3 regions of the Arthrobacter sp. CC3 genome follow, and region 1 is predicted to be linked to each of the others. Evidence: predicted binding sites of a transcription regulator. Region 1 holds the regulator's gene; each other region holds the start of a gene.
The links. Region 1 encodes LexA, which represses DNA repair genes until DNA is damaged. Its sites were predicted from a motif close to TCGAACANNTGTTCGA; they were not measured.
Positions count from the first base shown of each region.

Region 2: a site for LexA is predicted at 6,897-6,912, ahead of PV761_RS12355 (shikimate dehydrogenase). Genes of this name have one in related genera too.
Region 3: a site for LexA is predicted at 6,639-6,654, ahead of PV761_RS06265 (shikimate dehydrogenase). Genes of this name have one in related genera too.

Region 1 covers NZ_JARCCY010000024.1:17,841-28,200, forward strand. The annotation lists gene hflX (GTPase HflX) at 102-1,670, shown strand; gene PV761_RS14950 (ATP-dependent DNA helicase) at 1,663-3,735, shown strand; gene lexA (transcriptional repressor LexA) at 3,748-4,497, opposite strand; gene PV761_RS14960 (LysM peptidoglycan-binding domain-containing protein) at 4,905-5,279, shown strand; gene PV761_RS14965 (histidinol-phosphate transaminase) at 5,377-6,495, shown strand; gene hisB (imidazoleglycerol-phosphate dehydratase HisB) at 6,585-7,211, shown strand; gene hisH (imidazole glycerol phosphate synthase subunit HisH) at 7,208-7,969, shown strand; gene PV761_RS14980 (hypothetical protein) at 7,970-8,128, shown strand; gene priA (bifunctional 1-(5-phosphoribosyl)-5-((5-phosphoribosylamino)methylideneamino)imidazole-4-carboxamide isomerase/phosphoribosylanthranilate isomerase PriA) at 8,186-8,932, shown strand; gene PV761_RS14990 (SseB family protein) at 8,946-9,845, shown strand; gene PV761_RS14995 (MFS transporter) at 9,904-10,360, shown strand, end outside.
Region 2 covers NZ_JARCCY010000018.1:2,244-12,603, reverse strand. The annotation lists gene PV761_RS12385 (histidine kinase) at 1-981, opposite strand, end outside; gene PV761_RS12380 (response regulator transcription factor) at 1,024-1,860, opposite strand; gene PV761_RS12375 (ATP-binding protein) at 2,174-2,647, shown strand; gene PV761_RS12370 (LssY C-terminal domain-containing protein) at 2,737-4,053, shown strand; gene PV761_RS12365 (threonine/serine dehydratase) at 4,065-4,997, opposite strand; gene PV761_RS12360 (IclR family transcriptional regulator C-terminal domain-containing protein) at 4,994-5,812, opposite strand; gene PV761_RS12355 (shikimate dehydrogenase) at 5,964-6,800, opposite strand; gene PV761_RS12350 (MFS transporter) at 6,967-8,295, shown strand; gene PV761_RS12345 (hypothetical protein) at 8,325-8,774, opposite strand; gene PV761_RS12340 (primary-amine oxidase) at 8,784-10,360, opposite strand, start outside.
Region 3 covers NZ_JARCCY010000007.1:172,901-183,260, reverse strand. The annotation lists gene PV761_RS06290 (alpha-hydroxy acid oxidase) at 1-1,150, opposite strand, end outside; gene PV761_RS06285 (amidohydrolase family protein) at 1,201-2,361, opposite strand; gene PV761_RS06280 (MFS transporter) at 2,399-3,748, opposite strand; partial or broken gene PV761_RS06275 (MaoC family dehydratase) at 4,807-5,115, shown strand; gene PV761_RS06270 (hypothetical protein) at 5,148-5,342, shown strand; gene PV761_RS06265 (shikimate dehydrogenase) at 5,711-6,553, opposite strand; gene PV761_RS06260 (MFS transporter) at 6,717-8,045, shown strand; gene PV761_RS06255 (MFS transporter) at 8,257-9,462, opposite strand; gene PV761_RS06250 (DUF2255 family protein) at 9,689-10,066, shown strand; gene PV761_RS06245 (aldo/keto reductase) at 10,103-10,360, shown strand, end outside.

The sequences.
Region 1 (10,360 bases):
CAGGAGCCCGAATGACCAATAGTCGTCAGCCCAGCGCGAATACCGCCCCGCAGACAAACAATCAGCATTATTCTGAAGGTGTCGAATCTTCAAAGGAGAACATGACCAACCAGCCCAACACCGGATCAGATGCAGCCTCCCAGGACATGAGTCCTGAGGAAATCCAGGCCGTCATCGACCGGATTCTGTCCAAGGATGTCCCGGCCCGTGCCGCCCACTCCGCCCCGGAAAGTTCGCGCGGAGTTTTGGGATCGGCCCAGGCGATTTCCCGCCAGGACAGCGAACACAGCATCTTCGACGGGGACCAGCAGGATCTTGAGGAACGCCGGGCCCTGCGCCGCACGGCCGGCCTTTCCACCGAACTCGAAGACGTCACCGAAGTTGAATACCGGCAGCTGCGCCTCGAACGCGTGGTGCTGGCCGGCCTGTGGACAGAAGGCACCCTCGCCGACGCCGAAAATTCCCTCCGCGAGCTTGCCGCCCTGGCGGAAACTGCCGGCTCGGAGGTTCTGGACGGCATTGTCCAGCGCCGTGCCAAGCCCGATCCCGGCACGTTCCTCGGCTCCGGCAAGGCCCAGGAGCTCAAGGACATTGTGATGTCCACCGGTGCGGACACCGTGGTGGTGGATGCCGAGCTGGCACCGTCACAGCGGCGTGGACTCGAGGACATTGTGAAGGTCAAGGTCATCGACCGCACGGCCCTGATCCTGGACATTTTCGCCCAGCACGCCAAGAGCCGTGAAGGCAAGGCCCAGGTGGAGCTGGCGCAGCTTGAATACCTGCTCCCGCGCCTGCGCGGCTGGGGCGAATCCATGTCCCGCCAGGCCGGCGGCCAGGTGGGCGGCGCAGGCGCCGGCATGGGTTCCCGCGGTCCCGGTGAAACCAAAATCGAACTGGACCGGCGCCGGATCCGCACCAGGATGGCCAAGCTGCGGCGTGAAATCGCCGCGATGAAGCCGGCGCGGGAGACCAAGCGGGCCAACCGCCGTCGTAATTCCGTGCCGTCCGTAGCCATCGCAGGGTACACAAACGCCGGAAAGTCCTCGCTCCTGAACCGGCTGACCGACGCCGGCGTCCTGGTGGAGAACGCCCTGTTCGCCACGCTGGATCCCACCGTCCGCAAGGCGGAAACAGCGGACGGCCTGGGCTACACCCTGGCCGATACCGTGGGCTTCGTGCGGTCCCTTCCCACCCAGCTGGTGGAGGCCTTCCGTTCCACCCTGGAGGAAGTGGCGGATTCGGACCTCATCCTGCACGTGGTGGACGTCTCGCATCCCGATCCGGAGGGCCAGATCGCGGCGGTCCGGGCAGTGTTCAGCGAAGTGGACGCCCGCAAAGTGCCCGAGATCATCGTGCTGAACAAGGCCGACGCCGCGGACCCGTTCGTGGTGGAACGCCTGAAGCAGCGCGAACCCCGCCACGTGGTGGTGTCCGCGCGCACCGGGCAGGGCATCGCTGAGCTCCTGAAGGCGATCAGCGAATCCATTCCGCGGCCCAGCGTCAAGATGGAACTGCTGATCCCGTACAACCGCGGTGACCTGATCAGCAAGCTCCACGAAACGGACGCCGAAATCCTTCGACTGGACCATGAAGAGCAGGGCACCCGCGCCCTGGTCATGGTGCGCGAAGGGCTCGCCGCTGAACTGGAATCCTTCATCAGCAATGTCTGATCCCGGGGCCGGAGAAACCAGCGGCTCCGCCGGCGAGCAGTTCGTCATCGAACTGCTCGACCGGGCGGTGTCCGGCATGGGCGGACAGAGCCGCGACGGCCAGCACGAGATGGCCCGGCAGGTGGCACGCGCTATCGACAGCGGCGACCACCTGCTGGTCCAGGCCGGAACCGGCACCGGAAAGTCACTCGCGTACCTGATTCCGCTGATCGCCCATTCACAGGTCAGCGACAAACCCACCCTGGTGTCCACCGCCACCCTGGCCCTGCAGACCCAGATCGTGGGCAGGGACCTTCCGCGGCTGCTGGAAACCATCACCCCAGCCCTGGAGCGCCCCGTCAAGGTAGCCCTCGTCAAGGGCAGGGCCAATTACGTCTGCCGGCACAAGCTCGACGGCGGGTTCCCCTCCGAAGAGCCGTCGGAGGGTCAGCTCTTCTCACTGGGGGAGGACACCAGCGTCCCGCACTTCGCCGCCTCCCTGGGCGGTCCGGCCTCGCAGCTGGGCAAGGAAGTAGTCAGGCTCCGCGAATGGGCGGAGAAGACCGCCACGGGGGACCGGGACGAACTGATGCCCGGTGTGACGGACCGTGCCTGGCGGCAGGTGTCCGTTACGTCGATGGAATGCCTGGGAGCGCAGAAATGTCCCATGGCTGCCGAGTGCTTCAGCGAACTTGCCCGGCATGACGCAGCCGAGGCCGACGTTGTGGTCACCAACCATGCCATGCTGGCCGTCAGCGCCTTCGAGGGCCTGGCCGTGCTGCCGGAGTACGACGTCGTGGTGGTGGACGAGGCGCACGAGCTCCAGGACCGGGTGACGGGGGCAGTCTCCGGCCAGTTGTCCGTGGCCATGGTCCACGCCGCCGCCTCCGGCGCCCGCAAGAACACCGGGATCACGGTGGATGCGCTCAACAACGCTGCCGCCAACCTTGAACTGGCCATCGCCGGAGTCCCCAGCGGCCTGCTGCCCAACGGCCTCAATGATGAACAACTCGACTGCGTGGACCAGTTGCGGGAAGCCTGCCGCGCCGCCCTGTCCGACTCCAAGGGGGACAGCGCCAACACGGCCGACGGCGGACGCCAGCTCGCCCGGTCGCGCCTGATGGTCATCCTTGAGCTCTGCGAACGCCTGATTGCCGCGAGGGAAAACCGCGAAGTGGTCTGGTTTTCGCGAAACAGCACCTTTGACCCGCAGCAGGGCTACTCCCAGCCGGACGATGCGGCGCCGGCCCTGATCAACATTGCACCGCTGAGTGTGGCTGGAAAGCTCCGTGACGGGCTCTTTGCGGGCCATACGGTGATCCTGACCTCGGCCACCCTGGCCATAGGATCGGCCTTCGAACCCGCCGCCGGCGGGCTCGGGCTCGTGGGACAGGGCGCACCCAGCTGGACCGGAGTGGACGTCGGGTCCCCCTTTGACTATCCCAAGCAGGGAATCCTCTACGTGGCCAGCCATCTGCCGAAGCCCGGCCGGGGGACATCCCCTGAAGCGCTGGATGAGCTGGAGAAACTGATCCGGGCCTCGGGCGGCGGGGCACTGTGCCTCTTTTCGTCGCGGCGGGCCGCCGAAGAAGCGGCAGAAGCCATGCGCCCGCGGCTGGATGTCAGCATCCTGTGCCAGGGCGAATCGACCATGACCGCACTCGTGCGGCAGTTCGCCGACGAACCGGACACCTGCCTTTTCGGCACCATGTCCCTGTGGCAGGGTGTTGACGTCCCCGGCGGGTCATGCCGGCTGGTGGTCATCGACCGGATTCCGTTCCCGCGGCCGGATGACCCGCTCATGACGGCACGCTCCCGGGCCGTGGCCCAGGCGGGCGGCAACGGCTTCATGTCGGTATCGGCCACCCACGCCGCGATCCGGCTGGCCCAGGGAGCCGGCCGGCTGATCCGCTCCACGGGCGACAAAGGTGTTGTGGCCGTCCTGGACTCCAGGCTGTCCACGGAGCGTTACGGGGGCTTCCTGCGGGCTGCCCTGCCACCGTTCTGGCCCACCACTGATCCGGCCATCGCGGTTGCGGCGCTGAGCCGGCTTGCACAGGCTCCGGCAGAGGCCGCTTCCGCCTGACGGAGTGCGCTGCTACAGCGAGCGAAGGACCGAAACGACCTTGCCCATGATGGTGGCGTGATCGCCCAGGATGGGTTCGTACTGCGTGTTCTGGGGCAGCAGCCAGGTGTGGCCGTCCCGCTGGCGGAACGTCTTGACCGTGGCCTCATCATCGAGGAGGGCGGCAACAATGTCGCCGTTGGCGGCGTCGCTCTGCCGGCGCACCACAACCCAGTCGCCGTCGCAGATCGCCGCGTCGATCATGGAATCGCCGGACACCTTCAGCATAAAAAGCTCCCCGTGGCCCACCAGTTGCCGTGGCAGCGGCATCAGGTCCTCGACGACCTGGTCAGCCAGGATCGGGCCGCCGGCAGCGATCCGCCCGACCAGGGGGACCATGGCCGTATCCGTTGCCGTGGCCAGTTCGGAAACAGACAGGCCGCCGACGGTACGCAGCCGGGCAGGCTTCTCCACGCCGGTGATTTTGGCCGTACCCTCGTCCAGGGTCAACGGCATCAGGACTTCCATGGCACGCGGCCGCTTGGGGTCGCGGCGGAGGTAGCCCAGCTTCTCAAGCTGCGAGAGCTGGTGGGTGACGCTGGAGAGGCTGGCCAGCCCCACGGTGTCGCCGATTTCACGCATTGACGGCGGGTAGCCGTTGTCGTTGACGGAGCGCTGGATCGTTTCCAGAATTTTCTTCTGACGTACTGTGAGGCCCTTCGGCTTCGCTGATGACTGCTGGCTCCGCTGCGTAGCCCTGCCGCCGGTGGCTTGTGCTGCCATGTTCGCCAACGCCTTTCCGTTCTCCCCGGCCTCCATCGCTGCAGGTGCCGGGAACTTCCGGCCTGAAATGTCAGACCCTGCTGATCAACTGCAGAAGTGGTTGTTCTGTAGCTCAAACGTAGGCCAGCCCCACAGGTTTTTCAAACATTTGTTCTAGTGAGTCTCGACAATGTTCGTTAATAAGTGCTAGAACAGAACCAGTAAAGTTCGAATATGTGTTCTAGTCGCAAAGCTCCTTCGGTTCTATGTTCGAACCGGAATGGGCGGTCGCCGGCTTCAGGAACACAGCGGGCAGCACAGTCAGGTCCAGGAGGGCTAAGTTCATGTCAGTTACAAGCGCTATTCACGGTTCGCGTCATGATGGTTCGGCCAAGCAGGGTTTGGGACACCACGGCCCGGAATCTCCCATGCTGGGCTTCAACTGGGAGGAACGCCCGGTCGTTAAGGCTGCGAAGACCAGGTCCTCGCAGCCGCCCCTCCGGCTGACCCGCCGCGGGCGCATTGTCCTGGTCGGGATTCCACTGATCCTGCTGTCCGTGCTCCTGATCTCGCTGGCCGGCTTCCTGAACTCGCCGGCGAAGGCCGCGGATTCCGCATCCGAGCTTTCCCTGACTCCCACTGTGTCGGTGACGGTTCAGCCGGGGCAGTCCCTCTGGGAGATCGCCGGGTCCGTGGCGCCCGAACGTGACCCGCGGGACGTCGTGGCCGACGTCGTCCAGCTGAACAACCTCGACGGCGGCAGGGTCATGCCGGGGCAGCAGTTCTTTGTCCCTTCAAACTAGGGCGCCGGGACTCAATCCAGCCCGTCACGACCTGCTTGAGACCGGGAGATGGCGTCACAGTTTCGGCGGCCCGGCCACCCTCACTTAAACTGTTGAAGTGACTGACCAGCTAGAGCGACTGAACCGACTTCCCCTCCGGACCAACCTTCGGGGCCTGAGCCCGTACGGTGCGCCGCAGCTGGATGTTCCCATCCTGCTCAACGTCAACGAAAACACCCATGGCGTTCCGGCCGATGTGCTCGCCGCCATCTCCGAGGCCGTGACCGCTGCCGCGGCGGGACTGAACCGCTACCCGGACCGGGAGTTCACCGAACTGCGTGAGCGCCTGGCGGAGTACCTGGGCCACGGACTGGGCGCTGAGAACATCTGGGCCGCCAACGGGTCCAATGAAGTGCTGCAGCAGATCCTGCAGGCCTTTGGCGGGCCGGGACGTACCGCCCTCGGATTCCCGCCCACGTATTCCATGTACCCCCTGCTGGCCAGCGGCACCGACACGGGCTACATCGTCGGCCAGCGTGCGGACGATTACGGCCTCAGCGCTGAGTCGGCTGCCCGTCAGGTCCGGGAGCTCCAGCCCAACATCGTTTTCCTATGTTCACCGAACAACCCCACCGGCACAGGCCTGGGGCTGGACGTGGTGGAAGCCGTTTATGCCGCGGGCGAGGCCAGCCAGACGGTCGTAATCGTCGATGAGGCCTACCACGAGTTTGCGCACGACGGTACGCCCAGCGCCCTCACCCTCCTGCCGGGCCGTGAGCGCCTGATCGTGTCACGCACCATGAGCAAGGCCTTTGCCTTGGCCGGTGCAAGGCTCGGCTACATGGCGGCCGCCCCCGAGGTTACGGACGCACTGCGGCTCGTTCGGCTGCCGTACCACCTGTCCGCCATCACGCAGGCGACCGGCCTGGCAGCCCTGACACACCGCGAAGCCCTCATGGCCGACGTCGAGGACATCAAGCGGCAGCGCGACCGGATCGTCACGGAGCTGACCCGGATGGGACTCAAGCCTGCCGCTTCCGACTCGAACTACGTCTTCTTCGGCGGGCTCGAGGATCCCCACCGCGTCTGGCAGGGACTGCTGGACGCCGGCGTCCTGATCCGGGATGTCGGAATCCCCGGCCACCTGCGCGTCACGGCAGGCACTGAGACGGAAACCACAGCCTTCCTCGAAGCCCTGGAACTGATCCTGGCCGGGCAGCCCAGCGTCCCGGCCTAAACTTGAGTCAGACCCCGGTTTCCCAGGGAGCCGGTTCCGCAGACTTGCACACAGACGGTATTTCTCCTTACATCCAAAGGACACAACACATGAGCACCACCGGATCCATTGCTGCCGAGGCCCGGACCGCCCGCATGGAGCGTTCCACGAGCGAATCATCCGTGCTCGTCGAGATCAACCTTGATGGCACGGGCATCTCGGACATCAGCACCTCGGTTCCGTTCTACGACCACATGCTGACCGCACTGTGCAAGCACTCGCTCATCGACATGACCGTCAAGGCGACCGGTGACATCCACATCGACGTCCACCACACGGTGGAGGACGTCGCCATCACGTTTGGCGAAGTGCTTCGCACCGCGCTGGGCAACAAGGCCGGGATCCGCCGTTTCGGCGAAGCCACCGTACCCCTGGACGAAGCCCTGGCCCATGCCGTCGTCGATGTCTCGGGGCGGCCCTACCTGGTGCACGGCGGTGAGCCCGCCGGGCAGGAATACCACCTGATCGGCGGCCACTTCACCGGTTCGCTGACCCGTCACGTCTTCGAGGCGATCACCCTGCACGCCGGTATCTGCCTGCACATGAACGTCATCGCAGGCCGGGACCCCCACCACATCGTGGAAGCCCAGTTCAAGGCCTTCGCGCGTGCCCTGCGCGCCGCCGTGGAGCCGGACCCCCGCGTGGAGGGCATCCCCTCCACCAAGGGTGCGCTGTGACCGGGCCGATCCTCCAGGACGGGGCAATCCTGGATCCGGCCGGAAACGCCAAGCCGGCGTCACCCGAGGGCAAACCCACCGTCACAGTCCTGGACTACGGCTCCGGCAACGTCCGCTCGGCCGTCCGTGCGCTGGAGCGTGCGGGCGCCGAGGTCATCCTCAGCGCCAAGCCCGAGGACGTCCTGAATGCCGACGGACTGCTGGTCCCCGGCGTCGGAGCCTTCGAAACGGTCATGCGCGAGCTCAAGGCAGTGGACGCCATCCGGATGATCGGCCGGCGTGTCGCCGGCGGCCGTCCCGTCCTCGGCATCTGCGTGGGACTCCAGGTGCTGTTCGAGGCCGGCGTCGAGCACGGCACCGAAGCCGAGGGCATGGGGGAGTGGCCCGGAAAAGTGGAACTGCTTCCCGCCGAGGTTGTGCCCCACATGGGCTGGAATACCGTGAAGGTTCCGGAAGGATCCCGGCTCTTCGAGGGCGTGGAAAACGAGCGCTTCTACTTCGTCCACTCCTACGGTGTGCAGCACTGGGACTTCGACGTCATCCAGCCGCGCATGGCGGCACCGCTTGTCACCTGGTCCGAGCACGGCGCACCGTTCATCGCAGCCGTGGAGAACGGGCCGCTGTGCGCCACCCAGTTCCACCCCGAAAAGTCCGGCGACGCCGGAGCACGGTTGCTTCGAAACTGGGTCAACAGCCTGCGCCACGGCAAGGCGGCCGCCACGGAAGCCGCCGCCGCGAGCAGCGGACCGGCCGCCTAGATGTGGTCAATAGTCCTGATGGGCCTCGCCGGCCTGCTGGTTGGCGGGGCGCTGTCCTTCAGGCAGCAGCACAAGCCGCTCTGGACCCAGGTCGTTTTCTACGTTCTGGCCGGAATGTCGCTGCTGGCCGCATACCTTCTTACCCTGCCGGCCAACTAGCCGGGCCCGCACCCCTACCTGTTCACCACAGCTTCACTACAACCTGAGGACCTGAAGATGACCACCGAAACGCCGCTGCCCGTCCTGGAACTGCTGCCCGCCGTCGACGTCGTGAACGGCCAGGCGGTCCGCCTGGTCCAGGGCGAGGCCGGCAGCGAGACGAGCTACGGCACGCCGCTGGAAGCTGCGCTCAACTGGCAGGAACAGGGCGCCGAGTGGGTGCACCTGGTGGACCTGGATGCAGCCTTTGGCCGCGGATCCAATGCCGAACTGCTCCGCGAAGTGGTGGGGCGGCTGGACATCAACGTTGAACTGTCCGGCGGCCTGCGCGACGACGAATCACTCGAAAAAGCCCTGGACCTCGGCGTCGCCCGGGTGAACCTGGGCACGGCGGCCCTGGAAAACCCGGAGTGGACTGCACGGGCCATCGACCGCTTCGGTGACAAGATCGCCGTCGGCCTCGACGTGCGCGGAACAACACTGGCGGGCCGCGGCTGGACCAAGGAAGGCGGCGACCTGTGGGACGTGCTGGCACGCCTCGAGGAAGCCGGCTGCGCCCGCTACGTGGTCACGGACGTCACCAAGGACGGCACCCTGCAGGGCCCCAACGTTGAGCTGCTCCGCCAGATGGTGGAGAAGACCGGCAAGCCGGTGGTGGCCTCCGGCGGCATCTCGAGCCTGGAAGACCTCAAAGTGCTGCGCTCCCTCGTCCCGCTGGGCGTTGAAGGTGCCATCGTGGGCAAGGCCCTGTACGCCGGTGCCTTCACGCTGCCGGAAGCGCTTGACGTAGCAGGCCGCCGCTAGGCCGGCAACCACCATGGATCAGCGACCTCCAGCGGAACAGCGCCCCCCGGCCCCCCGGCAGTTGCCCGGCCACATCGCCGCTGCGCTTGCCGGCTCAGGCGGGGCCACGGATTCCGCCGGCCAGCCCTGGGCCGGCCGAAGCCTGGCCGGCGAGGATGCGAAGATCCACAACTTCGAGGACGACGACGGCACGGCCGATGCCGGTTACCTCGCCGCTGTTGACGCCCTGCGCTCCGCTGCCGGCAGTGAGGCTGCGGTGGTTGCGTCCCTGGCCACTGCCCGGGTGTTTGTTCCGATCGTTGCCCAGCTGGCCGAAGAGAGCGACCACGGGACGCACGACCATACGCTTCACGGGGACAAGCAGGCGGACATGGCGCTCGTAACGCTGAAAGCACCGGACGGGCGGACCGCCCTTCCCGTCTTCACGTCGGCAGCGGCGTTGGAAGCGTGGCACCCGCAAGCCCGACCGGTGGCGGTGTATGCCGCCAGGGCAGCACTGTCCGCCGTGGCCGAAGGCGCCGAACTCCTCGTGCTGGACCCCGGTTCCGAATACACGTTCGTTGTCCGCCGGCCGGCCGTCTGGGCACTCGCCCAGCAGCAGGAGTGGCTTCCGTCCTACGCAGATCCGGAACTTGCGCGCGCCATGGCGGATGCAACGGCCGGCTATCCGCCGGTAAGGCGCGTGGAACTCGAGCCGGGCGGCGGTGTCGCGTCGTCAACAGCCGGCGGTGCGGTTGTCCCCGGCGGCGGTCCCGGACCGGAGCTGCGTGTCGTGCTTTACCTGGCAGACGGACTGGATGCGGCGGGCGTCCAGGCAGTAGTGGCCGGACTCAACACCGAGTGGTCCCGGAATGCGGTCTTCGCCGAGCGGGTTGATTCGATAGAGGTAAAGTTGCAGCGCGCAGCAGGGTAGCTGACGGCAGGAGGGTCACATCCCGGTCCTGCCGTCCGCAGGATGAAGGACGTAACCCGTGAATTTCGCTCTCTACAAGGAGCTTCTTGCAGTCAGGCCCATCAGGTGGCTGCTGACCGTCGGAATGATAGCCCGCATACCGCATTCAGCGGCCGGGGTACTGCTGACCCTGCACATCGTCCTCACCCTGGGCGAGGGGTATGCCGCTGCCGGTGCCGCAGCAGCGGTCATGACCATCGGCATCGCCGTCGGGGCCCCCTGGCGCGGCCGCCGGGTGGACACCGTCGGCCTGCGCAAAGCACTGATTCCTTCCGTCGTCTCCGAGACCGTCATCTGGTCCGTGGTTCCGCACGTCTCGTACGAGTGGCTGCTGGCGCTGGTCTTCGTCGGGGGACTCCTCACGCTGCCCATCTTCAGCGTGGTGCGCCAGTCCCTGGGCGTGCTGGCAAGCGGCGAGCAACGGCGGACCGCCTTCGCGCTGGATGCGATCGCCACGGAGCTGGTTTTTATGCTCG
Region 2 (10,360 bases), on a different contig from region 1:
CGGCGACCACCGCCACAGGCTGAGCGTGGGGTCCCGGACCGACCTGCGGAGGGCGCGGATCAGCCGGTCGCTCACCGGCGCCGCACCGATCTCCACCAGCAGCTCGCTGAGCGCGCCGCGGGCGAACCGGTAGCGCCACAGCCCCAGCAGCACAGCGAGCGGGACGATCGCCGTCGCCGGGTACTGCCACAGCAGTGCCTCGTTGGACAGTGATCCGGTCAGCTGGACCACGGCAAGGGACACCCAGACGGTGGACGCTGTCTTGATGATCACTGCCAGCCACAACGGCAGGAAGGCCGCCCGGTAGGCGGCTGAGCCGGACTGCCAGCGGGCCACGAGCACGGCCACAATTGCCAGGCCGATGCCCACCTGGAGAATGCGGGCAACGTCGCCGATGGCACTGGTGAGCTCCGGGCTGTCCCGCAGGAGGAACAGGTTCTTGGACGTGGACTCCCCCGCGGTGACGTGCAGCCGGGGATCGAAGAACGCCCAGCTCGCCACCGCAATCACCGCCCAGGCGGCGAAGAAGAAGACAACGGCCGCCCGTTCCGCCCGCGAGCGCAGGACCCCGGAGGGGAAGCTGAGGGCCAGCTGCAGCAGCGGAGGCTGGTACATCAGGGTCAGCCCCACTCCCACCGTAAAGAGGACCGGATCACTGGACCGCCGCACGCCGGCCGCCAGCCACAGCAGTCCGGCCACCACCAGCAGCAGGCCGGGATTCCGGTTGGGCCGGGTCTGCCAGGCGGTCACGCCGGCCAGGACGAAGGCCAGCCCGACGGCGACGAAGAGGGAAAGTTCAAAGACCGAGAATGGAGCCCGGCCCGGGTTCTCGCCCCAGCGGATGACCCCCTGGGCGTTGAGGACACCCAGCGTCCGGGCAGGATCCTGCAGGGCCGCCGGCTGCCAGTCGATCGAGATCAGCACCAGGGCCAGGACGCCCACGGTGGCAGCCACTACGAACACCAGTTGCTTGGGGGTCACGGTGCTTCCCTCCGCCAAGCTTAAGGATAGGCGCCCGTCAGCTCATTCGGCAGCCACCGGCGGCGCCAGCCGGTAGCCAATTCCCCGCACGGTTTCGACCCACCGGGGCGCGCGCGAGTCGTCTCCCAGCCGTTTCCGCAGGTTTCCCATGTGGACTTCCACCGTGCGCTCCTCGGCGGTGCTCACGTAGGAGCCGGTGTCATAGGGTTCGTTCCTCAGCCGGCGGACCAGATCGGCCTTGGACTGCACCAGGCGTCCGTTTTCCAGCAGCACCAGGAGAAGGTCGAACTGGGTCCGGGTCAGCTCAATCCGCAGCCCCTCGAACTCGGCGGTCCTGGTTCCCTCGCGGAGCGTGAGGCCGTTGTGCTCGAAATCGGCGAGGTCCGCATCGGCAGGGTCACCCTGCCGGAGTGCCGCCACAGCCGGGACGGAAGAGGGCACGGCCTCGGCCGGAGCGCTCTGCGCTCGCCGCCCGTCACCGGCCGGTCCCGCCGGCGGGTGCGCGGCCCGCCGCGGCCGTCGCAGCATGGCCGCGATCCTGGCCCGAAGCTCGCGCGGACGGAAGGGCTTGGTCAGGAAGTCATCCGCCCCTGCTTCGAAGCCCATGATCGCGTCGGCTTCATCCACCCGGCCCGTCACAATGACAAGGTAGGCGTCGCTGAACGTGCGGATGCGGCGGGAGGCTTCGAGGCCGTCAAAGTCGGGAAGCCCGAGGTCCATGGTGACCACCACCGGGTTGTACCGGCGGACCGCCTCAACACCTTCGAGTCCGGAGGCTGTCGCGTGGACGGCGAACCCTGATTGCGACAGCACTTCCCGCAGGGAATTCCTGACGTCGTCGTCGTCCTCTACTACAACGGCAATGCCGCGTTCTTCCATCTATGCCCCCATAGTGTTCAGCCAGTCACCCCCATATTCGTCGGCAGGGAGCCCGCGGATGGGTATTTCCACTAACTGGACATATGGGGTTGATGATGAGCCTACACACGGCGGGACAGCACGTATTGCCGTCGAATCAAATCTTGCGCATCTCTTGAGTTCGCCTCCGGAATCTCCGGGAACTTGAGCCAAAATTGCGTCAAAGTCGCGTCATTCATGATTCCGCCGGTCCACCCTTGAGTCATACATCCAGGCGGGAACCCAGCACCCGTGAGAAGGAAGCGTCACAGGCTGCAAGGAAGCAGGAACGGCCATGAAAAAGGCTCAAGCTGCCAATGAGGTCGCCGCGATCCACGGCGTCATCACCGATCAGGCACCGGTGGATTTTCGCGCCCTGGGGCTCGCCGGCTGCATCGACCGGCTCGCCGCCCCGTTGCGGGAACAGGGAACCACGGTCCGGTGGGAGACACCGCACCACGGCGTCGAGATACCGTCCGGTACTGCCGGGCTGCCGTACCACGCCGCCCAGGAGGCCCTGAGCAATGCGCTCAAATTCGCCGGCGCCACCGAACTGACCGTCCGGCTCGCGGCCGTGCATCACGGCATCCGGCTGACGGTGGCTGACAACGGGGCAGGCTTCGACCGCAATGACCGCACGGGCAACCGCCCGCAGGGATTCGGACTGTTCCTGATGTCCATCGCAGTCCATGAGGCCGGCGGAACCGCAACAGTAGACAGTGCTCCCGGCGAGGGCACCTGCGTCACGGTCACGCTTCCGCTGGACTGACCACACGTTTTACGGGGGGATTACCATGCATATCAGCCCGGGCCGCTGTGCCCACGGATCCGGCAACCGTCTCCAGTATTATTTTGCCCATGACCAGGCCTGTGGTGAGGGCTCCCGTCGCGGGCGTTGCCCGCACGGCACTCGATACGGCATGGGACAGGATCTTCTTCCTGGTCGGTGGTGTCGCCGCCGCCTGGTTGACCTATCTTCTCCTTGAGCTCAGCTTCCAGTGGGGCTGGGGCCAGCTCTGGTTCACGTTTGTCTTCTGGGCCATGCTCGCCTACCTCGTCCTGCCCAGGCTCCACTCGATCCTGACCCGCGTCTATGTGCCCGACTACTTCATCGGGCGCGCCCGCACCAGCGACGGCCTGCTCGGCGATCCGGTGAACGTGGCCCTGCTCGGTTCCGAAGCCCAGCTCCACCACGTCATGCGTCGGGCCGGCTGGACCATAGCGGACGACGTAACCCTGGCCAGCAGTTGGAGGATCATCACCTCCACCCTCCTGCGCCGCAGCTACCTTGAGGCGCCGGTCAGTCCGCTGTTCCTCTTCGGCCGGCAGCAGGACTTCGCCTACCAGCAGGAAGTGGACGGAACCCCGGGCAAGCGCCACCACGTCCGCTTCTGGCGGTGCCCGCCCGGCTGGCTGCTTCCCGGCGGCGTGGCTGCGGACTGGCTGGCCGCGGGCACGTACGACCGAAGCGTCGGCTTCTCGCTGTTTACCCTCCAGATCACGCACAAGATCGACGAACACACGGACGATGAGCGGGACCACATTGTCGCGTCCATTTCCGCCGCCGAGCCCGCGGCCGACGTCCGGGTGATCCGGGATTTCTCCACCGGCTACCACACCCGCAACGGCGGAGGCGATGAAATTGCCACCGACGGCGACCTTCCCATCGTTGACCTGCGGGCAACGCCGGTGCCAGGCGTCGCCGTTCCGCGGCTCCCGAGCGACAGCCGGAACAGGCGCCCTGCGCCCACCATCATCGGAGCCGCCCTCGTGGCCGGCCGGGCACTCGCCGCGGCGGCACTGGCCCTGTCCGTGCTGCTCTTCCCCGCCGAGCACCTGAGCGAGGGCCAATCTCAGCTGGTGCTCTACGCCGGGGCGGCAGTGCTTGTCCTCTCTGCCCTCGCGGAACTGCTGCTGGCCGGGTTCGTGTTCCTGGGGCGGAACTGGGCCCGCACGCTCGCCATGGCCGTGAGCACCGCCGCGATCGGCCTGCAGGTCATTGACGTTGCTCACGGGGGCCCGGGCATCACGCTGCAGACCAACCTCCCCGGCCTCACCCTGGACATCCTGCTGATCCTCGCCCTGTCCAGCGAGCGGTCCCGCGTCTATGCCCGCCGCGACCGCAAGGAGCCGAAACGGATCGCCGCCCGGCCCGGCGGCCGCGCAGCGATCTGACCGCCAGGCCGTCAGAGCGTGGACGGGTCCGTGTTCGCGCCGCACAGGATCACGGCCACGCGTTCGCCTTCAGCCGGGACGTAGGCCCCGGAGGTCAGTGCGGCAAACGCCGCCGCCGCACCATGCTCCACCACCATCCGGTAGTCGGCCCACAGCCGCGAGCGCGCGGCGATAATCTCGTCGTCGGACACCAGCACGCACGCCACGCCGGTCCGCACCGCGACGTCAAAACCGATCCGGCCGATCCGGCGCGCTCCCAGCGAGTCCGCGGCAATCCCGGAAACCGCAACGTCCACCGGCTCACCTGCCGTCAGCGCGGCGTGCAGGGTGGGGGCGGTTGCGGGTTCCACTCCCACCACCCTGGCCAGGCCTTCGACGGCGGCTGCAATCCCGGCCATCAGGCCTCCGCCGCCCACGGCCACCAGTACGGTGTCCACTCCGCCCAGCTGTTCCAGCAGCTCCGAACCGACGGTGCCGGCACCGGCAGCGATTTCCGGCTGGTCGTAGGCGTGGCAGTATACGGCTCCGGTCTCGGCCGCGTAGGCGATGGCGGCGTCGTAGGCCACGGCATATTCGGCGCCGCGCTGGATCACCGTGGCGCCGGATTCCCGGAGTTTCTTCACCTTCATGGCGGGAGCGGTCTCCGGGACAAACACGGCGGCGGGCACTCCCGCCTGGGCTGCGGCGTAGGCGTTGGCCAGACCGGCGTTGCCGCCCGAAGCCACCACAATGCCGACGTCCTCCTTGAGTTCGCCACGCTCGCGGCAGGCCAGCACGCGGTTGAATGCGCCCCGGGCCTTGAAGGTGCCGGTGTGCTGCATGAACTCGCACTTCAGCCAGACCGTCCCGGGGAAGCTGTCCGGATCCGCTTCGATTACGGGTGTGCGGCGCACCAGCCCGGCAATCCTGGCGGCGGCTTGGTCGACGTCGGACCGGGTGATCACCGCACTCCCCCGGCTGCAGCCCCGGATGGTGCGGTGGTGGTCGGAGCCGTGGCGCGCCCGCCGTAGTCATGGCCGATCTGTTGTGCGGCGTCCTGCAGGAACGGGACCACGGTCTTTTCGATGGCTTCCGCCGGAGCCCGGTGGGTCTGCAGTGACACGTTGACCGCGGCAACGACCTCGTGGCCGCGCCAGACCGGGACGGCCACACCGCGCAGGCCTTCCTCCAGTTCCTGGGAGACCATGGACCACCCCCTGGTCCTGGCTTGTTCCACTTCGGCCTGGAGCTGTTCGAGCGTGCCGATCGAGCGCTCGGTGAACCGCTGCAGCTGGACGGAGTCGTAGTAGGTCTTCAGCTCGGTCTCGGACAACGCCCCCAGCAGCACGCGCCCCATGGACGTGGCCCAGGCCGGGAACCTGGTGCCCACGCTGATGGAGACGCTCAGGAGGCGGGGCGACGGAACGCACGCGACATACACCACGTCGGTGCCGTCGAGGATGCACAGGGACGTTGTCTCGTTCAGCTCCGCGGCCAGCGACTTCAAGTGCGGCTCGGCGATTCTGGGGAGCGCAAGGTTTGCCAGGAAGGACTGCCCGATGTCCAGCGAGCGGGGGGTCAGCTCGAAGTGGGACCCCTCGGCGCGAAGATAGCCAAGGTCGGTGAGCGTCATCAGGAACCTCCGGGCCGAGGCCCTGGTCATGTCCGATTTCGCGGCGACCTGGGACACCGTCAGGCGGGGTTCGTCCGGAGCGAAGGCACGCAGTACGTCGAAGGCCTTCTCCACCGACTTCACGAAGTATGCGGGTTGTTCCGCCATGGAATCGTTTGCCCTTCCTGAAGCTCACATCCGGCGCCCGCAGACGCATGGCCGCAGGCTTGTTTCGATCATATCCGGCCCCTAACCGCCGCACGACCGCGCAAACAGCAGGGTCCAACCCCCGGCCAGCTCCGTCATTTCCCCGGATCGGTCAGCCGTCCGCCCGGATATGCGTCAGTGTCCGGCCCAGGAGCTGTCCGGTCTCCGGCGCCAGGCCAAGAATGGGGATCATGGCCGCCGCCTGCGCCCGAAGGTGGTCCCACCCGTCGGCGCACGCCAGCCCCTGCGCCTTGGCGCTGGCGATGGTTGCGGTGGTGTGGCCCGCGTAGACGAAGTCATAGACAAAGGCATCCGGGGAGAGCCGTGCCTGCCCCCAGGCCGGTTCATCATCAGCGCCCTTGCCGAGGGGCGTCGCGTTAACGATCAGGGATGCGCCGGGCGCGTGGTCCCGGGATTCGGCCCAGGACACGGCGGTGGCTTTTATGCCCAGGCTGGTGGCAAGGTCCACCAGCTGCTGCGATGCCCCCGGGTCCTTGTCCGTCACTGTGACCCGGTCAGCCAGCCCCGCGAGCGCCACCAGCGTTGCCCGTGCGGCGCCGCCGGCCCCGAGCATCAGGGCGTGCCGCTGGTGCCGGCCACCCAGGAGTTCGACGACGGCGGTGATGTCAGTATTGTGCGCATTCAGCCTCCGGCCGTCCCGGACCAGGAGGTTGGAGGCTCCGCTGAGCCGGACCGGTTCGGTGACGGAGTCAGCAGTTCCGGCGGCCCACTGCTTGTGGGGCATCGTCACATTGGCGGCCACGACGTCGGCCTCCAGCATCGCGGCACGGACGCCGGACATGTCCTGTCCGGCAGGCACGTCCCATGCCTCGTACGTCCAGCTGCTCCCGAGCTCCTCGAAGACCGGGCCCCACAGCCCGGGCGACATGGCGCTTGAAGCAGCCGAGCCGATAAGGAACAAACGGTGTGCGGGCGTTCGGTTCTCCATAGTGACCCTCTCATGTGAAAGACGCAGTCGGGTTGCCCGGTCAGGAAAGTGTTGTGAGGCACCTCACTCTGCGGTACTCTATTCCATAATCGCATACCGCACAGCTGTTCGGAATGCGCACAAATAAGAAATTCAAACAGTCTTTCAACGCGGAGGGACCAGCATCATGACCAACACAGCCACAGGCGCCGGCATCGGAGCCGAGCAGCGCCAGCTCAAGAGGGCCAAGAAGGCAGCCCTGGCCGCGTTCCTCGGCGGCGCCCTTGAGTACTACGACTTCTTCATCTACGCCACTGCGGCGTCGCTGGTCTTTTCCAAGATCTTCTTCCCGTCGGGCGACCCCACGGTCGCCCTGATCGCCTCGTTCGCCACCTTCGGCGTGGCGTATGTGGCACGGCCTTTCGGCGCAGTGGTCTTCGGGCACCTGGGTGACAAGATCGGCCGCAAGAACACCCTGGTGCTGACGCTGGTCCTGATGGGTTCGGCCACGTTCCTCATCGGCGTGCTGCCCGATTTCAACACCGCCGGCTACTGGGCTCCCGCCCTGCTGGTTCTCCTGCGCCTCATGCAGGGCCTCTCTGCCGGGGCCGAAACCGCGGGCGCCTCGGCACTGTCCACCGAGGAAGCCCCCGAAGGACGCCGCGGCTTCTTCGCCAGCTTCGCCATGAGCGGCATCTCCGCCGGCATTGTCCTGGCCTCGCTGGCGTTCCTCCCCGTGGCGGCCATGAGCGAAGCGGACCGCCTGGCCTGGGGCTGGCGCATCCCGTTCTGGCTCTCGCTGGTGGTGCTGATCGTTGCGTACCTTGTCCGCCGCTCACTGGAGGAACCAGAGGTCTTCGAGGAAAAGCACGATCACGGCGAACTGGTGAAACTGCCCTTCGCCAAGATGTTCAAGACCCACCCGGCACAGTTCTTCCAGGTGGCCCTGATGTCCTTTGAAACCGTCACGAACACGTTTATGCAGTCCTTCGGCCTGGCCTACGCCGTTTCCGTGGGCGTGCCGGCCTCCACCATGCTCTGGGTCAGCATCACGGGCAACATCATCGCCGTCGTATCCCAGCCGTTCATGGCCTGGCTCTCCGACAGGTACGGCCGCCGCCCGATCTTCATCACCGGCGTCCTGGGTTCAGGCGTGATGATCTTCGTCTACTTCTCCGTGATTTCCACGGGCAACATCCCCATGATCTTCCTGACCAGCACCCTGATCACCGCAGGCACCTACGCCATGTCCAACGCCATCTACCCGGCCTGGTTCTCGGAACTGTTCAACGTCAAGGTCCGCTATTCCGGCATGGCCATCGGCCTGCAGGTTGGCATCCTGTGCGCCGGCTTCACCCCGCTGCTCGGCACCGCCCTCGTCGGCGCAGACAAGGCGAACTGGGCCCCCGCCGCCTGGATCGTGGCCGCCTCCTCGCTCCTGGCCGTGGCCGGTGCCTACTGGGCCCGCGAGACCAGCAGGACCCCGCTGCGCGAACTGGGCAACTCGGTCCGCTAGCGGCCCGCCAACGGCCCGCCAACGGCGCCTTACCGGCGCCGGAGGCGGGCCAGCAGCGTCGCGGCGAGCAGCGCCGTCGTAAGTTCCAGGGCAAGGACGGCGAGCAGTCCGCCGGCGGACGAGCCAGCATCAGCCGGCACCCCGGAGACTCCGTGGCCGTGGGCGTGTGACCCGGCGCCGGACGCTGTCCCCAGCAACAGGTAAGCGTGCAGCGCCGTCATGGCCAGCGCGCACGCCATGACCTGGCGCAGTGACCCAACCCGGCCCTCGCGCCAGATGTGCACGGCGCACGGCAGGCAGACCCCCACCATGGCCAGCATCAGCAGGTTCAGCCACAGGCCGTGCTGGTTTCCCATCACGAGCCAGAGGTGCACCAGGCTGGACGCGGCCGTCGCCGCGGCCACGATGCGCACGTGTGCACCGGGGCGGGGGTGGAGGATGGGGCCGGCGGTCCGGCCCCATCCCCGGAGGGCGGTCATGGCTCCTGCCTAGCCGTGGCAGTGTCCGCCGGCGGCGGGCCCGGCGTTCGGGTTGGCCGGGACGTCCAGCACGGGGCTGCGGTCAAAGAACCCTTCCGGACGCAGCTTGAAGCCGACCGTGTCCACCGGCATGATGGGCCAGTCCTCGATCCGGGGGAAGTGGGTCAGGCCGAAAGTGTGCCACACCACGATGTCCTGGCCGTCAATCTCGCGGTCCTGGGCGACGTAGGCCGGAAGGCCCGCTCCCCCGGAGTGCTGGTTCACGAAATCGCCGGTGGGGTACCGCTCGTCCTCCGCGAACCGGGTGACCCACAGGTCCTTGGTGGCGAACGCCGCCCGGCGGGCAATGGAGGACTCCGGATCGGCCAGGAGCGTGGGCTGGCCCTGGGCATGCAGTTTGTAGCCGACCGGTTCGCCCAGGCGGTTGCGGGACTCCGGGTTGGAGATGATCCATGTCCGGCCGCTGCGGGCGTCGGCTTCCCGGACGGCTTCGGACTCCCGGCCCAGGACGGTCCGTTTCCGGGAGAAGGCGTTGCCGCGTTCGTTGCCTTCGCCCATGGGCTGGCGGACCACGTCTTCCTCCTCCACCCGGTTGGTGAAGCCGTCGATCGCCATGTCCAGGCGGGCGCTGAAGAGGTGCTGGTGGAACGGCGCGCCGAGCCCGGGGGCCAGCTGGGAGATGTTGGCCGAGCCGCCTTCGGGGAACGCGCTGGTGAAGACGACGCCGGTGGCCTTGGCCTCGAATTCGATGGTGCCGTCGAGGTACAGGTACCAGTAGAAGCCGTAGTCGTAGTTGCCGATGGTGGTGAAGAAGGAGATGACCAGGCGGCGGTTGCGCCGGGTGTAGTTGATGCCCGTCCAGAGGTCGGAGTGCTTGGCCAGGATGCCCCAGTCCTCCTCATGCATGCAGATGCCGTTGCGGATTTCGCGCGGATTGCCGAACGCGTCGCTAATCACCGGGCTGAGGTAGGTGATCTCCCCGAGGCAGTCGCAGCCCAGTTCGAGCGAGTTGGCGTATTGGCCCACCAGGTATTCGCCGGTGTCGAAGTAGTTCTGCCAGGACCGGATGGGCGACGGGTCGCCGTAGGGAACCACCATCTCGGCGATGGACGCGCGGTTGATGATGGGCCGCAGGCGGTCGCCGTCCTGGAAGGCCAGGTTGTGCAGCACCACACCCTCGCGGACATCGAAGCCGACGTCCACGCTCCACTTTTCCCACTCCACGTGGTTGCCGCCGGTGACCGTGAAGCTGGGACCCTCGGGCTGGGTGATGTGGAGCGGCTTCTGGGTGGTGCGGAGCGGGCCGGTGAGCTCGGGATCGGTGTAGTTGCCGTGCTCGGCGGGAACCGGGACGACGCCGGTATCCAGGACCTGCGTGACTTTCTTGCTGACCACGTCGACGTACGCCACGAGTCCGTCCACGGGATGCGCCCAGGCGCTGTCTTCGGGGAAATCCTGCACGAAGGCCAGGCCACGGAGGATGCGGCGGCCTTTCTCCTCCGGGTACTCGAAGACTCCGGCCGACAGCGGGGCAACGCGGACTTTGCTGACGTCCAGGTTTCGGTCCGCCAGGGCCTTCAGCCACC
Region 3 (10,360 bases), on a different contig from region 1:
CACCGGCAAGAGGTTGTGTGCCGAGCCATGTTGGATCCAGCTCCTGAATCGATGAGCAACCTAAAAGGCGCATGGTGCGGACCATCTCCGTGCGGGCTATTTCCAGAACGTGGGATACGCCCGCTTCTCCATCCACCGCCAATCCCCACGCGGGGAGCCGGCCGACCATTACTGCCTTTGCGCCAAGAGCTAGGGCCTTCAGGACATCGCTTCCGCGGCGGATTCCGCTGTCGAGGATGACGGCCACATCCTCGCCTACCGCTTCCACGATCTGGGGAAGTACGGCGATGGAGGCGGGGGCGCCGTCAAGTTGGCGGCCGCCATGGTTCGAGACGATAATTCCGTCCACACCGAGGCTGGCGGCGATGCGTGCATCGGAAATGCTGAGGATGCCTTTGACGATCAGGGGACCGTCCCAGTTCGCACGCATCCAGGCAATGTCTTCCCATGAGGGGGAATGCGATTCTTTACCGGTCCGAATCATTTCGGTGAGTTCCATGGGTTTGCCGTCTGCGGTGAGATCGGCAGTGTTGGGCAATACAAACGGCATGCCGTCCCGCATGAACCGGTAAACCCACCCGGGCCGGCTGAGCATCTTCGGGGCCATACGGAATACGTTGGAAAGATTGATGCTCATGTTGTAGCTGAAGCCGTTGCGGAAGTCTTTTTCACGGTTGCCGGACACGCTGGTGTCGATGGTCGCCACGAGCCCTTCGAAACCGGCCATTTTGGCGCGGCCGATGAGGGATCGCATGGCGTCCTGGCTGGCGAACTTGTAGGCTTGGAACCACTGCGGTCCTGGTGTCTCCGCGATTTCTTCCAGCGTGTATCCGGACGCCGAGGTCGCAACGTGGGCGATGCCCGCTTTGGATGCCGCAGCCGCGATTCCGAGGTCCCCGTCCGGATGCACGAGCCGCATTCCCCCGCAAGGTGCCGTCAGGATCGGCATCGAAAGATCAAGCCCCAGCAGTTTGGTTCTTAGATCAGGTTTTTCAACCCATGTCGCCCCGCGTGGTTCGAAGGCCAGATCGCGAAACCCCTGGACATTTCTCCGCAGGGTGACTTCGTCTTCGGCTCCGCCGTCGACGTAGTCGAAGATGGCTCGAGGAAGTTGCCGTCTAGCACTGTCCCGTGCGTCGTCATAGTTCAAGACAGCAGCCCGACGGCGGTCTGCCCAGGTCCTTGGGAAAGCCATGGTATCTACTCCCCCGTCGGCGAAGGCAGGCCGCTGTTTTCACGCAGCGGGATACCGTAAAGCTTGCTCGCGTTCTCACCGAGGATGCGCCGTCGGCGGTCTTCGGGAAAACTCTCGGGTACGGATTCGTATGGTGAGTCGTAGTCCCAGTGGGGATAGTCCGAGGAGAACATCAGCCTGTCAGCGAACCCGGAGTCTTCGAACATGCCGAATACACCTTCGAGCATGTCAGGACGTTCGGGTTCCTCCAAGGGCTGGGTGCTGAACCAGAAATGTTCCTTGAGGTACTCCGAGGGTTTGCGCTGCAGATGGGGCAGTTCATGGCGAAGCTTCTCCCAGGTTGCGTCGAGGCGCCAACTGTAGGGGGCGACCCAGTCCCATCCCATTTCCAGGACCGCGATCTTTAGTTTCGGGAAGCGGTCGAAGACGCCCTCGAAAATGAGGCTCGGAACCAGTGCAAGCGGCAGGACCCCAAAGGCCGCATGGGTTTCCGCATAGAAGTTCTGGCGCCCGGCGCCAGTGGGCTGCCGCCCCATGCCGGGAACGTGGAAGGACAACGGGATGTCGTAGTTTTCGCATGCCTCGAAGATCGGCCAGTACCTGCGCTTCCCAAGGGGGTCCTGGCCGGAAGGAGACATCAGCACCTGCACGAACTTGTCTCCGAATTCTCCCTCCTTGCAGCGCTGGATCTCCCGCTCCCCGCCGGGAAGGTCACGGGCCACCGTGACTGAAGCCCTGAACCGGTCGTCCGCTGCGCACCAGGTTTCGGCCAGCGCGTTGTTGTAGGCGCGGTACAGGCTGGTAGCCAGCTTGTGAGGCATGTTCGCTCCACCGTTGGTGATGATGTAAGTCTGCGGACACGTCAGAACAGCAGCCGTCATATCGAACGGGTCAAGTACTTGCTCGACCGCCAGGTATGGATCAAGGCCAACCCGTCCGTTGTCATCAACGGCGTCGAGCCGGTGGGTGAACTCACGCTGCGAGGGGTAGACACCGCCGCCCATGGCACCCAGACCATAGCGGCTGATGTACTCCTTCCATTGCTGCGGGAGATGAACCGCCACCTGCGGGTCTGTGGGCAGGGGCATCGGATGGAAATCGACGTCGATTACACCGAGTTTGGATCCAGTGGGCACCTTGGAGACGCTCAGGTCTGTGATAGTCATTGTTTTCCTTCTTGGACTCTCGCTATGGACGGAATCCCTAGAGCTTTGCTTTGTAGGTTTCCTTGGCCATCAGCACGCCCACGAGTGACAGCAGGCTGACGGCTGCAGTGAAGATGACGACCAGCTCGGAATGGGGCGCCCCGCCGCCGGTGATCAGCAGCCAGGTGCAGACGGCGGGAGTCAGGCCGCCGCCCAGGGTGCCTGCGATCTGATAGCCCATTGAGGAGCCGGTGTAACGAAGATGGGTGGGGAAAAGTTCGCCCAGCCATGCCGCCAACGGCGCATAGCAAATGGCGTGTGCGATGGAAATGAGGGATATGGACCAATAGAGTCCTGCGACGCTTCCGGCGTTCACTTGGGCGAAGAAAACTACACCCGTTACGGCCTGCAGGATGAGACCCAGGCCCACGACCTTCTTGCGCCCGATGTAGTCGGACCACGTGGCGAAGATCGGCTGTCCGACCACACCCAAGGCAGCCGCAACGATGGAAGCTGTCAGCAGGTCCGAGCGGGAGAAGCCGACCTGCAGGCCATAGGAAGCGGCGAACGTCAGATATACGGCACTGACTGCGAAGGGCCCCATAACCAGCAGAATGGTGACGATCAGCGTCCGGGGGTGCTTGAACACCTCTACTAGCGGCGCCTTCCTCTGGGAGGGCGCCTGCGCTTGTTTCTTCTGTTCGGCAAGGAAGACCGGACTTTCACTCACACCGAGACGGATCCACAAACCGATCATGACCAACACAGCCGAAAGCAGGAAGGGAATCCGCCATCCCCAGGCCAGCAGCTGCTCCTCGGGCATCATCCCGGCGACCAGAGCGAACACACCATTAGCAACGAGGATTCCGCCAGTCAGGCCCATCTGAGGAAAGCTGCTGGAGAATCCTCGGCGCTTGGGCGAGTGCTCCATGGCCATCAGAACCGCTCCACCCCACTCGCCCCCGGCGGCAATGCCCTGGACAAGTCGAAGGATTAGCAGCAGGATCGGCGCCGCGACCCCAATTTGGGCGTAGGTGGGAAGCAATCCCATGGCCGTGGTGCAGACACCCATAGCCAGGATGGACAAAACAAGCATTTGCTTGCGTCCAACCTTGTCGCCGTAATGGCCCCAAATGGCTCCACCAAGGGGCCGTGCGAAGAACCCAACAGCAAGGGTGATGAAGGCCAGCAGCGTACCCACCAGCGGATCGAACTGCGGGAAGAACAGGACGTTAAACACCATCGCGGACGCGATTCCAAACAGGTAAAAGTCGTACCACTCGATCAAAGCCCCGACCAGGCTCGACAGCAGAACTCTCCGCTGCTGCCGCGGAGTCGAGACAGACAAATCGGGATCTATTGCCAGCGCGCTTGGCGGGATAGATGTGCTCGTCGTTGAGTCGTCCATTAGGGCCTCCGTGTGACACCGGGCACTTCCCGGGTATGAGACGACCATAGCTTTTATATTTTATTAAATCAACGCTTAGGGTGAAATGATGCACGTCAAAGTGTTGGCACCGCTGGACCTGTTCTGAGGGCCACGCGGCAAAGCGGCCTGAAAAAGGTGATCATCGGCGAGGTCCCGAATTGAAGCGCTCGAACGGATCGTGGAACAACGCAACGTCGGCCTCAAAGTTGCAGCCCGCGCTGGAGATGGCAATTTTGCATCCCACCTTCTGGGTTCCGCTAACTGGACGGAGGCGTCATGCCGCCCCACTCCCCCGCGCCTATGAACCACCAGAAGCAACTTCGCTGTTTGTCATTCTGCTCCCCATCATCGCTGGGCGGGTCCTCCATGCAACCAGGGCGCTACGCGCCGGTCACCATCCAAAGTTTCGCTAGGCGCTCCTGCGTCGCTTATTTCCTCGCGGAACTTTGGACCGTTCCCGGTTCCCCAAGTTGCCCTCCGGACCCTCCAACCCAGCGGTGACTCCATGTATCAGAACGACGCACAAATCTGACAGACACACCCGGTGCCCGCCAGCCGCTGAAGGAGAAGGACCATGGAACCGCTCACCATCAAAACCCCAGCCGACGTCCTCAGTTTCGTCGGACACACCCTCGGCTTCTGGCCGCAGGAAAGCCTCGTCTGCATCACCCTGGACGCCAACCGCATCGGCGCCACCCTCAGAGTCGACCTCCCCCACCGCGAGGGCGGACTCAGCTACGCACGCACAGTCGCCGACTACCTCGCCCACGACACCAGCGCCGCCAGCGTGCTCTTCGCCGTCTACACCTCCGAAACCCAGAAACCCGGTCAGCCCCAACCGTACGCAGCAACCATCGCAGCCCTGACCTGCGCACTGGCCGAACGCGGAATGACCATCCGCGACGGACTCCTCGTCGGAGACACAACCGTCTCCCCGTACGACGGCAATCCCAAGGACGGACTGACACTGCCGCTGAACGCGACCCAGTCCAGCCAGATCAACGCCGAATTCGTCTACCGCGGCAGCAGCATCGAGCCAACGCGCCAAGGACGGCCCGTTCGGCGCCCCGATCGCCCACGGCTTCCTCACGCTCTCGCTCATCATCCCGTTCTGGGGCGAGCTGTTCGACGTCGACGGCGTCACCACCAAGGTGAACTACGGCCTGGACAAGGTCCGCTTCACCTCACCGGTGAAGGTGGGCTCGCGGATCCGCATGCAGGCCACCATCGCCGAGGTCACCGAAGTCAAGGGGGGCGCCCAGATCAAGGTGTCCAACACCATCGAGATCGAAGGCCAGGAACGCCCCGCCGTCGTGGCCGAATTCCTGGCCCGCTTCTACAAGTAAACCCAACCGTGATTCCCGGGTCCCCTGCTGCGGTGACCCTGGGTGAAAAGCGGCCCGCGGAGATTGCAGAGCCGCAGGCAAAAGATGCCGTGGTCGTCGGCATCGACTTCGAAGTGATCCTGCTTGCCGACGAAGAAGAAGCCGGGGCCCAACTCCCGGAGCGTTTCGATGATTTTGCTGTTAAGCGAGACGTCGGGCTTTCGTTCGCTTTCGCCGGAAAGCTCTAGCAGTTCGACGTTGCGACAGTCCTTTGCCAGCCTCTTGATGCAACAGCAGTTCCCACTCTGCTCTTCCGCCGAGAGTTCTTCCAGCTGAACACTCTCAGCACGTCTCACAGGCAGTCAGAAATGCGACGCCTACACAAAAGGCCTGCTAGCGAGATTCAGTGGGCAAAACCTCGCCAGATGAACCCATCGAGCCTTGTCTGGATGCCGCCGGGGCAAATGGGTCCTCTCCGTCGGGCCTCTGCATCTCTGGCTTTGCAGTTGAGGGACGGGGCCAAAGGGGGTCAAGCGGCACGCATGTCCAACGCGTTATGCCGCCTACGATCAAGCTAAGCGCTGAGGTCGACGTTTTCGCCGTACAGCCCGCAAGCTCAACTCTGGCTCTGGCTCTGTAGGAGCTTGAGCCTGGTTTTCAGTAGCGCGTCCGCCCCCGGTGTCAGGCTTAGGAGCGGGATCATCGCGGCCGCCTGGGCTCGCAGATGGTCCCAGCCATCCGCGCACGCCAGGCCCTGCTCCCTCGCAGCCCTGATGCTGGCGGTGACGTGTCCTGCGTAGACATAGTCGTATATGAATGCGTCATCGGCTAGCCGCCCTCGGCCCCAGACTGGCCCGTCGTCGGGCTTCTTTCCCACCGGCGTTGCGTTCACGATGAGGGATGCCTGCAAGGCCTGGTGCTGGGCATCGGTCCACGTTGCGGATTCGGCAGAAAGACCCAAGGCCCTGGCCAAAGCCAGGAGTTGACTGGCCGCCGCCGGGTCCCGGTCGGAGATGGTAACTCGCTCGGCCTGGTTCTGCAGCGCGACCAGTGCCGCCCTGGCGGCGCCGCCGGCACCGAGCATCACGACATGCCGCTGGTGGCGCCGACCGACCAGTTCGCCGACGGCGGTGATGTCAGTGTTATGCGCCGTCAACCTGCCGCCGATGTGGATGAGCAGGTTCGAGGCGCCGCTCAGGCGGACCTGCTCCGATGTGATATCCGCAGTCCCGGCGGCCCACTGCTTGTGCGGCATCGTGACATTAGCGGCCACAACGTCCGATTCCAGAAGCCGGGCACGGACACCTGCCATCGGAAAAGCTGCTGGTACGTCCCACGCCTCATACCGCCACTGAGTGCCGAGCTGTTCCAGCACCGGGTTCCACAACCCGGGGGACATAGCCCCTGAGGCTTCGGACCCTATGAGGAACAGTCTGGTGCCGTCTACGTTTTCGTCCATGATTCCGCCTTTCCTGAAGACCGGTTGGGGCAATCAGCGCTTGTGAGCCAGTTCACGCTGCGCTATGCTCTTACATAGTCGCATATCGCACAGCTGTTCGGTATCCGCACAAATCATTTATTCAAACACCCCCACCGTCTTTCAGTGCGGAAGGACCAGCACCATGACCAATCTCGTAAAGAGCCCGCTCGTCGTCGACGAGGAGCGCCGGCTCAAGAGGGCCAAAAAGGCTGCCCTTGCCGCGTTCCTGGGAGGCGCCCTGGAATACTACGACTTCTTCATCTATGCCACCGCGGCATCACTGATCTTCTCCAAAATCTTCTTTCCCTCAGGGGACCCGACAGTGGCCCTCCTGGCGTCCTTCGCCACTTTCGGCGTCGCCTACGTGGCACGGCCCTTCGGTGCGGTCCTATTTGGCCACCTCGGCGACAAAATGGGCCGCAAGACAACACTCGTCCTGACACTGGTCCTGATGGGCGCGGCCACCTTCCTCATCGGTGTCCTCCCGGATTTCAACACCGCCGGCTACTTCGCCCCTGCCATGCTGGTGCTCCTGCGTCTCATGCAGGGCCTCTCCGCGGGAGCCGAAACGGCCGGCGCGTCGGCGCTGACCATGGAAGAAGCGCCCGCAGGACGCCGCGGATTCTTTGCCAGCTTTGCGATGAGCGGCATTTCGTTCGGCATCGTGTTGGCCTCGCTGGCCTTCCTGCCCGTGGCCGCCATGAACGAGGCGGACCGGCTCGCCTGGGGCTGGCGCATCCCGTTCTGGCTCTCGATCCTGGTTCTCGTGGCCGCCTTCCTGGTACGCCGATCACTGGAGGAACCTGAGGTCTTCGAGGAGAAGCACGACAAAGGCGAGACGGTGAAACTACCCTTCGCCCAGATGTTCAGGACCCACCCGGCTCAGTTCTTCCAGGTAGCTCTGATGTCCTTCCAGGTTGTGACCAACACCTTTATGCAGTCGTTCGGTCTGGCGTACGCTGTCTCCGTCGGAGTCAACGCGGCCACCATGCTGTGGGTCAGCATCCTCGGCAACGTGATCGCCATCGTCAGCCAGCCGCTCTTCGCCCGCCTCTCGGACAAGTTCGGCCGACGCACCGTCTTCATCACCGGCGTCCTTGGTTCGGGCCTGATGATCTTCGTGTACTTCTCGGTCATCTCCACAGGCAACATTCCTATGATCTTCCTGGCAAGCACTCTGATCACGGCGGGCACCTACGCGGCCTCCAACTCTGTGTACCCCGCGTGGTTCTCGGAACTGTTCAACGTCAAGGTCCGCTACTCCGGCATGGCTATCGGCCTGCAGATCGGCATCCTCTGCGCCGGCTTCACCCCGCTGTTGGGTACCGCCCTCGTCGGCGCGGACAAAGCCAACTGGGGACCCGCCGCATGGATTGTCGCGGCATCCTCATTGCTCGCCGTGGCAGGGGCCGTGTGGGCCCGCGAAACCAGCAAGACTCCGCTCCGCGAACTCGGCAACCTCGTGGACTGATACTGTAGCTGGTTGGTGAAACCGCCACTCCGGCTCCTTGCAAACCTTCAAGTCTTGTCGCATGGATAACCTGGGCCGAAGATCTACTGACGGAAAAGCGCCTTTTCGGTCTGTTTCCAGCCTCGCGGCAACCGCCACGGATCGCTGACGGCTTTGGCCTACGCCATCAATGTCACTCCGGTGCTACTCGACGACGTGCAGGCAGGGCTGCTCAACCGTCAAGTTCTGAGGGCTGGGTCATTCGCGTTGCAGCAATGGCCAGAAGCGTAAGGAGGCCGACTGCAGCCATAGTGATCGCGACGGTCAGTGGTCCGATGACACCCAGCGTCGATTCCAGGGCCGCTGCGCCGAGCCAGGTGCCGATCGCGGTTCCGCCGTTGAATGCAGACACCGCAATGGCGGCTGCGACTGTGGGCGCTGCAGGGGCGAAGCGGACGGCAAGGCCGGTGCCGACGGGCGGAATTCCCATGCCTGCGCTGCCGAGCAGGAACATGAGTAAGAAGGTTGCCACTGCATTCGTGGATAGCGGCACGAGCAACGCCATCAGGACGACCGTTCCCGCTGTGGCGGTGATGAACGTCGTGACCGGACGCTTATCGGCGAAGCGTCCGGCGAGGTTGGTGCCGATGATGGCGCCGAGTCCGAACACCACGAACAGCAGGGGGACAGCCCAGGGCGGTATCCCGGCGCGGCCGGTCGCGAGCGGGGAGAGGTAGCTGAAGACTGTCATGTAGCCGCCGGTGGCAAGAACGGTGGCGATGACGAGGAGGGCCATGCGGCGGCTCGTGATCGCGCGAAGCTCGGCGCGAATGGACGGAGCGCCGCGGCCGGCATCTGCGGGAGTGAAGCGTGCGATGACCGGTGCCGCCAGGACGGCGAGGACTGCCAGTGCCCAGAAGGTTCCGCGCCAGCCAAGGAGTTGGCCGGCAAAGGCACCGAGCGGGACGCCGGCGACGGTCGCCAGACCTACCCCGCTCATCATGACGCCGAGGGCGCGTGAGCTATTGGCCGGCCCGGCCGCGTGGGTGGCAACAGCGGCGGCGACGGACCAGAACGCACCGGCTGCCAACGCGGTGACCACGCGGGCCATGAGAACAATCGCGAAGTCGCTGCTGAATGCTGCGATGATGTGCCCGGCCGCGAAAACAAGAAGGGCGAGGACGAGCGTGGCGCGCCGCGGTAGGCGAAGGGTGGCCAAGGCCATGACCGGCGATCCGATGATCATGCCGATCGCGAAGGCCGTGATCAGGAGACCAACCTGGGCCAGGCCCACCTGAAGGTCGTCGGCCAGCTCCTGGAGGAGCCCTGCAACGAGGTATTCGGTGGTGATCATCAGGAACGTGCCAAGCGCGAGCAGTGGCACGATGATGGGCAACCGTTGGCGTGTTGGCGCTGTCGAGGTGATAGACGTTGTCATTCGTTCGGTGGTTTCCTTCACAAGGGTTGAGTCGGGAGCCAGAAACGCTCCGCCCTATCGACAATGCCGTACCTGCATGCCGTGCGGAAGGACCTGCTGAGACATGGTCTGACAGGTCCTGTTTCGCCCCTTTGGACTCTCGTAACGTGGAACAGACGAACCCCGGAAAACGCCCTTCACCAAGTCCTCGGTGCGCCCGGAACAAACGACAGACGGAGAACCACCCATGACCGCCTGGAACGACATTGAACTTTCATCGATGGCTGCGGCCGATGACCTGCACATCTCACCGTTCCGTGAGGACGGCATCACCTACGGCACGCCCACCTGGATTTGGTCCGTTGTCGTTGCAGGACAGCTCTACGTACGCGCTTACAACGGGCAGAATTCCCGCTGGTACCGCTCGGCAATGAGGCAGAAGGCCGGCCGGATCCGGATCGCAGGCACCGATCACAAAGTCCGTTTCACACCCGCCGCCGATGACGTCCTCGGTGAGGTGGACACCGCGTACCGCGCGAAATACGGCACCAACAACCCCTACCTGCCACCGATGTTGCGCACCGGTCCACGCTCCGCGACCGTACTCATCTCCCCCCGCAACTGACACACCTTGAAGACCCCTAGAGAAGGAACCCCTGCGATGGAATACAACCGACTGGGTAACACAGGCCTGAAAATCAGCCGGCTTGCGCTTGGCTGCATGAGCTACGGGGACCCCACCGCACCGAACGCACATTCCTGGGCGCTGACCGAAGACACCGCAGGGCCGTTCTTCCGTCAGGCCGCCGAACTGGGTATCACGTTCTGGGACACTGCCAACGTGTACCAGGCCGGCACCTCCGAGGAATTCGTCGGGCGGGCAATCACTGAGTATTCGCGGCGCGAAGACATCGTTCTG